Regions from separate parts of the Brevundimonas balnearis genome, predicted to be linked through region 2. Evidence: riboswitches for the same ligand, from Rfam matches in the RefSeq annotation. Region 2 holds a riboswitch; each other region holds the start of a gene.

Region 1 (4,261 bases), on a different contig from region 2:
AGGGCCGCGTCCAGCCCCGCCGACAGATCGGCGAGCAGGTCCTGCGGCGCCTCGAGCCCGATCGACAGTCGCAGCAGCCCGTCCGTGATCCCCGCCTCGATCCGCGCTTCCGGCGTCATGGCGGCGTGGGTCATGGTCGCCGGGTGGGCGATCAGGCTTTCCACCCCGCCCAGGGATTCCGCCAGGGTGAAGACCTGGAGCGTCTCGACCAGCGCGCGGACCGCTTCGGTCCCGCCGTTCAGCTCGACGCTCAGCATGGCGCCGAAGCCGGTCTGCTGGCGCCGGGCCAGGGCATGGCCGGGGTGGCTGGGCAGGCCCGGATAGTGGACCGCCTTGACCGCCGGATGCACGATCAGCGCCTCGGCGACGGCCTGCGCCGACCGCTGCTGCTGCTCCAGGCGGGGAAACAGAGTGCGCACTCCACGCAGAGTCAGATAGGCGTCGAACGGCGAGCCGGTGACGCCCAGACAGTTGGCCCACCAGGCGTAATGTTCATGGTCCGCCGGATCGGCCGAGATCAGGGCCCCGCCGACCACGTCGGAATGGCCGTTGATGTATTTGGTGGTCGAATGCACGACCACGTCGGCGCCCAGCCGGATCGGCTGCTGCAGGGCCGGCGACAGGAAGGTGTTGTCCGCGATCACCTTCGCCCCCGCCGCGTGGGCCAGGCGGCAGATGCGCTGGATGTCGACGATGCGCAGCAGCGGGTTGGAGGGGGTCTCGACGAAGACCAGCTTCGGGCCCTCGGCCAGGGCCGCCGCGAGCGCCGTCTCGTCGTTCTGGTCGACGAAGACGACCCGGAAATGGCCCTTCCTCGCCCGGGCGCACAGCAGGCGGTGGGTGCCGCCGTAGAGGTCGTGCGGCGCGACCAGCAGGTCGCCGGGCTCGAGCGGCGACAGGGAGAGATCGACCGCCGCCATGCCCGTCGCGGTGACGACGCAGCCGGCGCCGCCCTCCAGCCCCGCCAGGGTCTCGGCCAGCACGTCGCGGGTCGGATTGCCCGAGCGGGTGTAGTCGTAGCGCCGCTTCTGCTCGAACCCGGCGAAGGCGTAGTTGGACGACAGATACAGCGGCGGCATCACCGCGCCGTGGGCCGGGTCCTGGTCGACGCCGCTGCGGGCGGCGAGGGTGCGTGGATCGGGGCGGCGGTCGCTCATCAGACGATCTCCTTGAGCGCGGTGCGAAGGACGTCGCCGACCAGCGCGTCCTCCTTCAGGAAGGCGTCATGGCCATACAGCGACGGCGCCTCGACGAAGCGGAACAGCAGGGGGAGGCGGGCGGCGAGCTCGCGCATGTCCTCGATGGGCACCAGCCGGTCCGAGGTGAAGCCGACGAGCGTGGTCGGCACGGTCACCGACTCCGGCTGCACCGCGTGGCGGTCGATCGAGTCCGACAGGCTGATCCAGCGGGCCGGGGTGGTGTGCTTGCGATAGGCCCGGCCGCGCGCCACCAGATAGTCGCAGACCGGATAGGCCTGACCCGCCCGGGCCGGGGCCTCGACCTCGAAGCGGGCGTCGAACTCGTCCGCGGTGCGATAGGTGGTCATGGCCAGCTGGCGGGCCAGCGCCACGCCGTCCTCCGGGCGACCCGCGGCCTCGGCCAGCTCGAGGATCCGCCGCTGGACGCCGCGCCAGGCGATCGCCAGCGGATGGGCGCGGTGGGCGGCGGACACGACCAGCAGCTGCTCGACCCGGGCCGGGAACAGGACGGCGAAGGCCAGGGCGATCATGCCGCCGTAGGAACAGCCGACGAAGGCCGCCAGCCGCTCGATCCGCAGGTGATCGAGGACCAGCGCCAGCAGCCGCGCCTGATCCCGCGTGGTGATGGTCACGGCCCGGTCCAGGCCCTCCGCGCCCGGGGCGAAATCGAAGGCGAGGACCTGGAGCCGGTTGAGGTCGATGGGGCAGCGCGGACCCACGGCGCCGGACCACCAGCCCAGGCCGTTGGTCTCGGTGCGGTGCACGAAGCGCCCCGAAGAGATGCCGCCGGCCACCGCGACCACCGGGGCGCCGGCAGGGCCGTGCAGGCGGGCGAGGATCGCGGATTGAGGAAGCCGGTCGCCGGACTCCAGCCGGAAATCGGCGGGGATCGGCACGCGCGCGTCGACGGCGTCCTCACGCCGGGAGGCGGGGCGGGGGCGGGCCCGACAGAGGGGCTCCAGATCGGTCTGAGGGTCGGCGAAGGCCAGGGTCATCGGGTCGTCCACATCGTTCAGCCCGACAAGGCTCGTGCGGCGACAGACCCGTGGACGCGTCGCCTGATCGACGCCTCCACCCATCTCTCGGAAGGCCGGCGAGGCCTCCGCAGGAGTTGGCACCGTTTCGGGCGGAACCCGATGGTTGCCCCGGCGTCAAAGGGCCTATCCCTCAGCCGGTCTTGATGAGCTGACCCTAGACTGTTCGCAGGTGCGGCGGCGGTCAAGCGCAAAAATCGACTAATCTCGCCCCACATATCCGCGCGATCACCGGCGATGGACTGAGCCGAAGTCCTGTCGCGCAAGTTTCATGCTTGGCGGGTTGACAGGCCGTCGCGCTCGCGGTCATGCTGACGGCAGACCTGAACGGAGCGTCCCGTGGCGCGCGCTGACCACATCACCGGCCTGACGATCGCCCTCGCGGCGACGGGCGCCGGCGTGCGCGGCCTCACCTCCGGTCTCATCGGCGGCGGTATGACCACCACCACCATGCCCTCCGGGGCGGGGACAGGTTAGCGCACGCCGAACCCAGGCAAGCGACAGACCCGACCCCCGCCCGGCCCCGCCAGGCGGGGTTTTTCACGTCCCATCCCCGCCGCCGCCAACGACCTTCCGGAGCCTCCCGATGTCCCCCCTCGATCTGATCGACCGACCCGCTTCCGCCCGACTTCGCGTCGCCGACAAGCCCGCCCCCGCCGCGGAGGTGGTGGTGCTGAAGTTCGGCTCGTCCGTGCTGCGCGGCGTCGAGGACGCGCCCCGCGTCGCCTCGGAGATCTACCGCCACGTGCGCGAGGGCCGTCGGGTGGTGGCGGTGGTCTCGGCCCTGGCCGGTGAGACGGACCGGCGGCTGGCGGAGGCGCGCGGCCTGGGCCTGGCGCACGACAACGACCTTCTGCCGGCCTATGTGCTGGGCGGCGAGGAGAAGGCGGCGGGCCTGCTCGCCATCGCCTGCGACCGGATCGGCCTGGACGTGGAGGCGCTCGGCGTGCGCGAACTCGGCCTGAAGGCGGTGGGCGCGGCCGAGCACGCGCGGCCCGTCGGGGTCGAGGGCGGGCGTCTGGCGGAGGCGCTGGCCCGCCGTGAGGTGGTGATCGCCCCCGGCTTCGGCGCGGTGCGGCCGTGCGGGCGGCTGGCGCTGCTGGGTCGGGGCGGCACCGACCTGACGGCGGTGGTGATCGCCTCGGCGCTGGGGCTCGATCACGTGCGGCTGGTCAAGGACGTCGACGGCCTGTTCGACCGCGATCCCAACGGCGCCGATCCGGCGGCGCTGCGGTTCCAGGCCTGCGACTGGGCGACGGCGAAACGGGTGGGCGGTAGGCTGGTCCAGGCCGACGCCCTGGAGCTGGCCCAGGCCGAGGGGCTGGAGATCGTCGTCTCGGCGCTGGGCTCGTCCGGCGGGACGCGGATCGGCGCCCGACTGGAGGCCCCGGTCGCGCCGCTTGAGGATCGGCCGGTTCGGGTCGCCATCGCCGGCTGCGGCGTGGTCGGCGGGGGGCTCTACGCGCGGCTGTCGGCGGACCCGAGGTTTCAGGTGGTCGGCGTCCTGGTGCGCGATCCCGCGCGACCGCGTGACGTGGCGGTGGACCCGGCGCTGCTGACGACCCGCGCCGACGACCTCCTCGCGCGCGAGCCGGAGATCGTGCTCGAGGCCCTGTCCGACGGCCGCGCCGGCCATGATCTGATCGTCAAGGCGCTGGAGCGGGGCCTTCGCGTCGCCAGCGCCAACAAGCAGGCGATCAGCCTGGACCCCGCGGGCCTGCAGGCGCTGGCCGAGCGGTCGGGCGCACGGCTCGCCTATTCGGCGGCGGTCGGGGGCGGCGTGGCCATGATCGAGACGCTGCGCAAGGCGCGCGAGGCGGGCCCGATCGCCGGGTTCGAAGCGGTGCTGAACGGCACGGTCAACTTCATGCTCGACCGGCTGGACCAGGGCGCCCCGTTCGATCAGGCGTTGGCGGAGGCGCGCGCGGCGGGCTTCGCCGAGGAGGACCCGTCGGCGGATCTGGAGGGCCACGACTCCGCCGCCAAGGTCCGGCTGCTCGCCTACGAAGCTTTCGGACGGTTGCCCGA
Region 2 (4,261 bases):
CCCCGTAGGTCTGGGCCGGGGCGAAGCCGCCGCCGAAATCGAACACGCGCGTGGTCTCGCCATAGTGGGTGATCCGGCTGGAGAGCCTTAGCGGACCGCGGGTCCAGTCCGCCGCCAGCGAGACCTTCGACTTGGGGGCCGCGTCCTCGAGGGTATTGCGCTCTTCCAGCCCGATCAGATCGGTCCCGAAGCCGAGCGACTGGAACTGGGCCGAGGGCGCGTCCACCGAGCGGATCTCCGTTTCGGCCCAGGAGTAGGCGCCCTGCAAGCTCAGCAGCCCGCCCGCCAGGTCCGTGCGCCAGGACGCCACCACGTCGACACCCTCGGTGCGGGTGTCGACCGCGTTGGTGAACAGGTTGACCGCCGTGACTCCCGCGATGCCGGTCTGAGCCTCGATGAAGGTCGCGACATCGTCGCCCTCCACGCGACGCGACAGGGTGATGCGGTCGTCGACATCGACCCTGTGGGCGTCGATCGTCAGACTGAGGTTCGTACCCAGATTGAACACGACGCCGCCTGTGAAGCTGAGCGACTCTTCGGCCTGGAGCGGCTCGGCCCCGAGGGCTTGGCCGATGGCGCTGCCGGGCGGGACGGTGCGTACGGTCACCAGGGCCCCGCCGGCTCCCCGGTCGCTGACTGCGGACTGGAAGCCGGTCTGGCTGAGCGAAGGCGCACGGAAGCTGTTGGAGACCGAGCCGCGCAGGGCCACCGCGTCGGTCAGGGCGTAGCGCGCCGCCAGCTTGCCCGCCACGGCATCGCCGAAGTCGGAATAGTCCTCGAACGGGGCGGACGCATCGACGAACAGCCGGTCGGTCAGGTCGGCCGAGACCTCGACATAGGCGCCCCAGACATCGCGATCGATATCGACCGTGTCCTCCGGCCGCAGCCCCGGCGCCGCTTGGCTGTTCGCAGGCCGATCAGTCAGCGGCCCGGCGGCGTAGCAGGCCGGATCGCCCGCGCCCGTCTCGAAGGTCTCACGGCGAACCTCCAGGCCGGCGGCGACCGACACCGGAGAGGCCAGACCGGACACGGCGAAGCCCCGGGTCACGTCCAGATTGGCGGCCAGCAGGTCGGTCCGATAGTCGCCGAGGTCGAAGGACGTCGGACTGGCGGCGCCGAGCGAGGCGTTCAGCGAATTCTCCAGGCCGAAGTCATATTCGCTGACGCCGTAGTTGAGCCCCAGGTCCAGGTCCCAGCCCGCCGCAACCGTCCGCCAGCCGCCGGCCAGCTGCACGTCGGTGCTGTCCACCACCGTGATCGGCCGATAGCCGTCGGGATAGATGTCGCGGATGTTTCCGGAGCTGTCGGGGAAGCGGAAGAAGCCCGTACCTCGACCCTCGCGGTCGTCGAAGGTGCCGAAGGCGTAGAGGCTGGAACGTTCCGACAGCGGAACCTCGGTGTTGAACCACCCGCTCAGCTGTTCGACCTCCGGATCGCCGGCGCGGAACAGGCTCTGACCCTCCAGCGCCAGGTTGTCGGCGGTCTGATCCTCGAAGAAGGGCAGGACGCCCGGTCCGCCACGTTCGGTCTCTTCGCGGGTCTTGTGCTCGCCGCCGAAACGGAAGAAGCCGCCGCCATCCAGGCCCCAGCCGTAGTCGCCGGTCAGCACCAGCGTCTCGCCGTCGGTGATCTCGTCGTCGAAGGGCTCGAAGTCGGTGACGTGAGCGCCGTAGGTGGCGCTGAAGCGGCCGCCGGTCACGCGCGAATCGTTCAGCCGCACGTTCACCACGCCGGCGATCGCGTCAGAGCCGTACTGGGCGCCTGCGCCGTCGCGAAGGATCTCGATCCGGCCGACGGCCGAGGCCGGAATGGCGTTGAAGTCGACGGGCGTCGTCCCCTTGCCGATCTTGGACTCCAGATTGACGATCGCGGTCGTGTGCCGCCGGCGACCGTTGACCAGGACCAGGGTCTGGTCGGGCGACAGGCCGCGCAGCTGGGCCGCCCGGACGACATCGGCCGGACCGGAGTTGGACTGTCGCGGGAAGTTGAACGAGGGCGCCAGCACCTGCAGCGCATAGCCCAACTCGCCGCCGACGGCGGCCGCCTGGGTGATCTGCTCGTCCGTCAGCACGTCGACGGGCGACGCCGTCTCCAGGCGGCTACGCTGCGCGGTTCGGGAGCCGGTGACGACGACCTCGTCGACGGTCGCTACCGGGTCCTGCGCCGCCGGCGTCTGGGCCTGGGCGACCGACGCCAGCACGCACGAGGCCGCGCTGACCAGAAGGGCGGCGCGCTTTGAAGTTCGATGGGTCATGGGATCCCCCGTTTCAACCTCGCTCGCGAGGCTCCGGCGGTGGATCGATCAGCGGCAAGCGTCAGCCGGCGCCGCCCTCATCTCTCGCGACCCGAAGGTCCCGCAGGAGTTGGCACCTTTCGCTGGAGGCGGAGGTTGCCCCGACGTCTAAGGGCCTGTCCCTCGGTCGGTCTCGATGAGCACCGCGATGGTGCAACGCACAAGCTGAGCCTTCAATGGGGAAGACGTCTCGGGGGTCTAGGCGGGCCGTTGCCGCCGTGCTCGCAGCACAGCTTGCCTCTATCGCGATTGACTCTGCGAGTCGTTCGCATATAAGCGGCCGCCTCAGCCAGTTCAGGGGATCCCCATGCGTCACTTCCTCCTCGGCGCCGCCGCGTCCGCCTTCATTTTGCCCGCCGCCGCACTCGCCGGCGAGCCGGGCGTCGATCCGTCCGCGTCGGATCCGGTGACTGTGCGCGAGGTGGTGGTCACCGCCAGCCGTACCGAGCAGGACCCGATCGAGGCCCCGGCGACGGTCAGCGTCACGACGCAGCGCGAGATCGAGGACGGGCTATTCACCGACATCAAGGATCTGGTCCGCTACGAGCCGGGCGTCTCTGTGCGCAGCGCGCCGGCCCGCTTCGGCGCCGCCTCCGGCTCCACCGGCCGGGACGGCAACGCCGGCTTCAACATCCGCGGCCTCGAGGGCAACCGGGTGCTGATCCAGGTGGACGGGGTGCGCCTGCCCGACGCCTTCCTGTTCGGGCCCCAGGCCGTGGGCCGCGGCGACTATGTCGATCTGGGCCTGCTCAAGTCGGTGGAGATCCTGCGCGGTCCGGCCTCGGCCCTGTACGGCAGCGACGGCGTCGCCGGCGCGGTCAGCTTCATCACCCAGGACCCGGCCGACCTGCTGGGCGGGGAGCGGGCTTTCGGGGCCCGCGCCCGGGTCGGCTACGCCTCGGCCGACGAGAGCACCTCCACCGGCCTGACCCTCGCCGGCCGCACCGGCCCCTGGTCGGCCATGCTGGCCTGGACCGGCCGCGACGGCGTCGAGCAGGAGACGCAGGGGACCGACGAATCCCCCGACGCCCGCCGCACCGCCGCCAATCCGCAGGAGATCAGCGGCGACAGCTGGCTGGGCAAGCTGGTGTTCCAGCCAAACGCCGCCCACCGCTTCCGCCTGACCGCCGAACTGCAGGACCGTGAGGTTCTCACCGAGGTGTTCAGCGGCCGGGCCGCGCCGGTCGCCGCCCCGGCGGTGCCGCCGACCACGGCGGTGATCGACCTCGACGCCCGCGACACCACCGAGCGCACCCGGCTGGCGCTCGATCACACCTGGCGGCCGGCCTCGGGCCCGGTCGAGGAAACCCACCTGACCGTCTATCACCAGGACGCCGAAGTCGTTCAGTTCGCCGCCGAGGACCGCAACGGCGCCGCCGACCGCACCCGGCTAAACACCTTCCACAGCGAGGTCGTGGGCTTCAGCGGCCAAGCCCGGCTGGGCTTCGACGCCCTCGGCATTCGTCACCGCGTCACGATCGGGGCGGACGCCTCGGAGACCACCCAGGAAGGGATCCGCGACGGGACCGTGCCGCCGTTCGGCGAGACCTTCCCCGCGCGGCCCTTCCCGCTGACCGACTACCGGCTCGCCGGGGTGTTCATCCAGGACGAGATCCGGCTGCTGAACGGGCGCCTGAGCCTCTACCCGTCGCTGCGCTACGACGCTTTCGAGGTCGAGCCGACGGCCGACGCCCTCTATGTCGGCGCCACCGAGTCGACGAGCGACAGCCGCCTGACGCCGCGCATCGGCGCGGTGTTCTGGGCCACGCCGGTGCTGGGCCTGTTCGCCAACTACGGCGAGGGCTTCCGCGCCCCGGCGCCCTCCGAGGTCAACAACGGCTTCTCCAACCCGTCGTCGGGCTACATCTCGGTGTCGAACCCGAACCTGGAGCCGGAAACCAGCAAGACCTGGGAGGCGGGCGTCCGCCTGCGCGACCTCGACCTCGGCGGCGCCCGGGTGCGAGGCAG
Region 3 (4,261 bases), 420 kb from region 2:
CAGATTGGCCGGGGTGAAGTCCGGATACTCGTCGAACACGTTGTCGACGCCGAGCGTGACGCCGACGCGATCGGTGATCTGGTAGCTGCCGGACAGGTCGATCACCGTCTTGTCGCCGGTGAAGTAGTCGTTGGCCGCCGTCGTGCCCGGCTGGGTCACGCTGGCGTAGTAGGTGGCCCGCGCCGAGGCGCCCCACCTGCCGTAGTCCCAGTCCACCGAACCGGCGACCTTGGTGTCCGGCGTGCCTTCCTCGAAGGTCAGGATGCGCTGGCGGTTGAACAGCGTCGGCGCCGGGTTGAGCACCGAGGTGGTGGTCGGCACCTCGGTCACGGTCACGTCGTTGAAATTGGCGGCGACGGTGAAGTCGAACTCACCCAGGGTGTCGGTGTTCAGCCGGTAGCGGCCGACGATGTCCACGCCCTCGGTTTCGGTCTCCACGCCGTTGATGAAGAAGCGGGCGGCCTGGATCCCCAGCGGATCGAGCAGCGCCGCGACCTGCGGGCTGAAGGTCCGGGTGATGTTCTCCGACAGCGCGATCTGGTCCTCGATCTCGATGCGATAGGCGTCGATGGTCAGGTCGAAGTCGCCCAGGCGGATGACGGTCCCGAGCGAGTAGTTCGTCGAGCGCTCCGCCTCGAGGGGCTCGGCGCCGAGGATGCGCGCCACGCTGCTGGTGGCGGGGAAGGTGCCGGTCTCGACCACCTGGCCGTTCTGGATGACCGAGGAGGTGGCGGTGTAGAAGCTCTGCTGCAGCGACGGCGCGCGGAAGCCGGTGGAGATCGAGCCCCTGATCGCGAAGGCCGGGCTGAAGTCGTAGCGGGCCGAGAGCTTGCCGGTCTGGCTGTCCCCGAAGTCCGAATAGTCCTCGACGCGCACCGCGCCCTGCACCGTCAGCTTGTCGGTTAGCGGCAGTTCGGCTTCGGCGTAGACGCCGACGGCGTCGCGGTCCTCGTCGACCTCGTTGGACGGCTGGAAGCCGACGAAGCCCTGGGCCCCGCCCGCCAGCGCGGTGTTCCCTCCGAGCGGGCCGCGGTTGTAGCTCTCGGGCTGGCCGGCCTTGATCTCATAGGTCTCGCGTCGGGCCTCCAGACCCCAAGCCAGGGTCAGGGGACCGGACAGGCCGACCTCGAACCCGCGCACGAAGTCGGCGCCGAAGACGAGCTGGTCATAGATGGTCTCGCCCGAGTCGAAGCTGGTCGGGGAGTCGGCGCCGTAGGTCGAGTTCAGCGAGTTCTCGGTGCGGTACTCAAGGGCGTTGCGGCCATAGACCAGGCTGAAGTCCGCCTCCCAGCCTCCGATCTGACCGCGTAGGCCGCCGGCGAGCGAGGCGTCCTGGGAGTTGATGGCGATCAGGGGCAGGAAACCGTCGGGGTAGATGGCGGCGACGTTGTTCACGTTGTCCGACAGGCGCGGGAAGGCGGCGCTTTCGCTGTCGCGCTCCTGGTAGCCGGCCCAGCCGTAGACGTCCCAGGCGGCGTTCAGGGCGGCGCCCGCGTTGGCGAAGACGGTGATCTGCTCGACCTCGGGGTCGCCCAGGCGGGCGGTCACGGCGCCGCCGGCGGCGGGACGCGGATCGAAGTCCGAGCGACCGGTCGGGTCGCGCTGGAGATACTCCGCCGATAGGGTCAGGAAGCCGTCGGCGCCGAGGCCGAAGCCCTGCCAGCCGGAGACGGTCAGGGTCTGGCCGTCCTCCTCGTCGCGGCTGCCGCGCGCGGTCTCCACCTCGGTGAAGTACTGGCCGTAGGTGACGTTCAGGCCGCCGCCGGAGCGGGCCTCCTTGAGCCGCAGGTTGACGACGCCGGCGATGGCGTCGGAGCCGTACTGGGCCGAGGCGCCGTCGCGCAGCACCTCGATGCGGTCCAGAGCGCCGGTCGGGATGGCGTTGAGGTCCACCGAGGCCGCGCCCCGGCCGACCGAGCCGTTGACGTTGACGAGCGCCGAGGCGTGGCGGCGCGTGCCGTTGACCAGCACCAGCGTCTGGTCCGGCTGCAGGCCGCGCAGGGTCGCCGGACGGATGGAGTCGGTGCCGTCGGTCACGGACGGGCGCGGGAAGGTGAGGGAGGGCACCGTCTGGGCGAGCGCCGCGGCGAGCTCGGTGGTGCCGCGGTTCTCGAGGGTCTCGGCGGTGACGACGTCGACGGGCGCGAGGGTGTCGAGACGCGAGCGATTGGCCACGCGCGTGCCGGTGACGACGATCTCCTCGACCTCGGTCGCCTGGGGGTCGGGGGCGGACTGGGCGAGGGCGCCGCCGGCGCTGAGCGCCAGGGCGGAGACCGCGAGCGTGAGGACGCTACGGGTGTTGCGGATCATGGATGTCATCCTTCGATGAGACGAGCCGCCGGCGTCAGGACCGGTCGGGCGTTCGGGGAGGGATGAAGGACGCGTCCCGCGATCGGCGCAGCATAGGGTCGGGTCATGGCGGTCGCCTCCTTCAACGCATCGAGGCTCGCCGCGTGACGGAGGTGCGAATACGGACCACGAGCAGGTTCCGCACCGCCCATCTGTCGCAAGACCCGAAGGTCTACGCAGGAGTTGGCACCTTGCGGTTTCCCGTAGGTTGCCCCGGCGTCCAAGGGCCTGTCCCTCAGCCGGTCTCGATGAGCATGGCCATATTGCGGTGCGAAATGCGGCGCGCAAGAGGAATCTGTGACGCTCGGATGACCGGCGGACGTCAGATGAGTGTTCGGCGCCACAGGATCATGGATGTGACCGCGACCGCTACTCGCGACGGCGGCCCGTGTCGGACGCCGCCCATGTCGGGCCGGAGATATTGTTTTAGGTTCTCTCGAGCGGACGCTCTTTTCCAGAGGTCGATGACATGCGCGACGAGGCGCGATGCCTTGAGATTCAGGGGATTACTGTGACGCCGCGGGCGGGCGGCGCGGCGATCTCGTTCGACCTGGCGGTCTCCAGCCCCTACCGCCGGCCGGATTTCGACGCCTGGGCCTGCGACGTGATCTGGTCCCGCGAGGACTGGCGCGACCACCCGATCTTCGGGGCCACGCCGTTCCAGGCCGTGCAGCTCGCCGTGCGGTTCGCGGAGACGCGGCTTCGGCACGAACTCGACCGGGCCGAAGTGACCGTCGACGGCGCGCCCGCCGTCTTCGACGAGGTCGTCTAGCCTCGCTCCCGACAAAAAAGGGCGCGGCCGTTTCCGACCGCGCCCTGATCTTCAGGCCGTCACGAAGGGACCGATCAGGCCTCTTCGGCGAAGGCTTCCTGCTGGCCGGCGCCGCCTTCGATGAGCTCCTGGGCGGCCTGTTCGGCGGCCAGACGCTCGTCGGAGAACTGCGAGGCGATGACGTCCTCGCCCCTGGCCTGACGCTCGGCCTCGTCGGCGGAGCGGGCCACGTTCACCTTGACGGTGGCGCGGACCTCGGCGTGCAGGCGCACCAGCACCTCATGGACGCCCAGGGTCTTGATCGGGATGTGCAGGATGACCTGCGACTTCTCGACCTTGCCGCCCTCGGCCTGGATCGCCTCGGCGACGTCGCGACCGGCGACCGAGCCGTAAAGCTGGCCGGTTTCGCCGGCCTGACGGATCATGACGTAGGTCTGACCGTCGATCTTGTCGGCGATCTTCTGGGCCTCGGCCTTGTTCTTCTCGTTGCGCTGCTCGATGGCGGCGCGTTCGACTTCGAAGGCCTTGAGGTTGGCGGACGTGGCCCGGCGCGCCTTGTCGCGCGGCAGGAGGAAGTTGCGGGCGAAGCCGTCCTTGACGGTGACGACGTCGCCGATGGCGCCGAGGTTCTCGACGCGTTCGAGCAGAACGACCTTCATCTTACTTCACCACGTACGGCAGGAGGGCGAGGTAGCGGGCGCGCTTGATCGCCTTGGCCAGCTCGCGCTGCTTCTTCTGGGAGACGGCGGTGATGCGCGAGGGCACGATCTTGCCGCGTTCGGAGACGTATCGCTGGAGCAGCTTCACGTCCTTGTAGTCGATCTTCGGCGCGTTGGCGCCCGAGAACGGGCACACCTTGCGGCGACGATAGAAGGGGCGACGGGCCGGGCCGGAGCCGACCGGAGTGCCGGGGGTCGTGTCGGTCATGATCGGTGTCCTTCCTTAGGCCGCGGCGTCTTCGTCGAAGCCCGGACGCGGGCCGCGTTCACGCTCGCGCTCGCGTTCGCGCTCACGACGCGCGAGCAGCGGCGACAGCTCGAGGTCGAGCTCCTCGACGCGGACCGTCAGCCAGCGCAGCACGTCCTCGTTGATCGAAAGCTGACGCTCGACCTCGGCCATGGCGGCCGGCGGGGCGTCGAT

The links. A riboswitch is a leader RNA that binds a small molecule or an ion and turns the genes downstream of it on or off. The one in region 2 is predicted to bind S-adenosylmethionine.
Region 1: linked by a shared signal. The riboswitch ahead of metX (homoserine O-succinyltransferase MetX) and the one ahead of ACFFGE_RS02470 (TonB-dependent receptor plug domain-containing protein) in region 2 are both predicted to bind S-adenosylmethionine.
Region 3: linked by a shared signal. The riboswitch ahead of ACFFGE_RS04615 (TonB-dependent receptor plug domain-containing protein) and the one ahead of ACFFGE_RS02470 (TonB-dependent receptor plug domain-containing protein) in region 2 are both predicted to bind S-adenosylmethionine.

What each region holds. Positions count from the first base shown of each region.
Region 1 is NZ_JBHLSW010000004.1:142,010-146,270, reverse strand. It holds gene metB (cystathionine gamma-synthase) at 1-1,157, opposite strand, end outside; gene metX (homoserine O-succinyltransferase MetX) at 1,157-2,194, opposite strand; SAM riboswitch class I at 2,272-2,386, opposite strand; gene ACFFGE_RS06420 (hypothetical protein) at 2,573-2,710, shown strand; gene ACFFGE_RS06415 (amino acid kinase family protein) at 2,820-4,261, shown strand, end outside.
Region 2 is NZ_JBHLSW010000003.1:285,200-289,460, reverse strand. It holds gene ACFFGE_RS02470 (TonB-dependent receptor plug domain-containing protein) at 1-2,254, opposite strand, end outside; SAM riboswitch class I at 2,329-2,436, opposite strand; gene ACFFGE_RS02465 (TonB-dependent hemoglobin/transferrin/lactoferrin family receptor) at 2,601-4,261, shown strand, end outside.
Region 3 is NZ_JBHLSW010000003.1:705,060-709,320, reverse strand. It holds gene ACFFGE_RS04615 (TonB-dependent receptor plug domain-containing protein) at 1-2,310, opposite strand, end outside; SAM riboswitch class I at 2,495-2,604, opposite strand; gene ACFFGE_RS04610 (hypothetical protein) at 2,819-3,121, shown strand; gene rplI (50S ribosomal protein L9) at 3,196-3,780, opposite strand; gene rpsR (30S ribosomal protein S18) at 3,782-4,048, opposite strand; gene rpsF (30S ribosomal protein S6) at 4,064-4,261, opposite strand, start outside.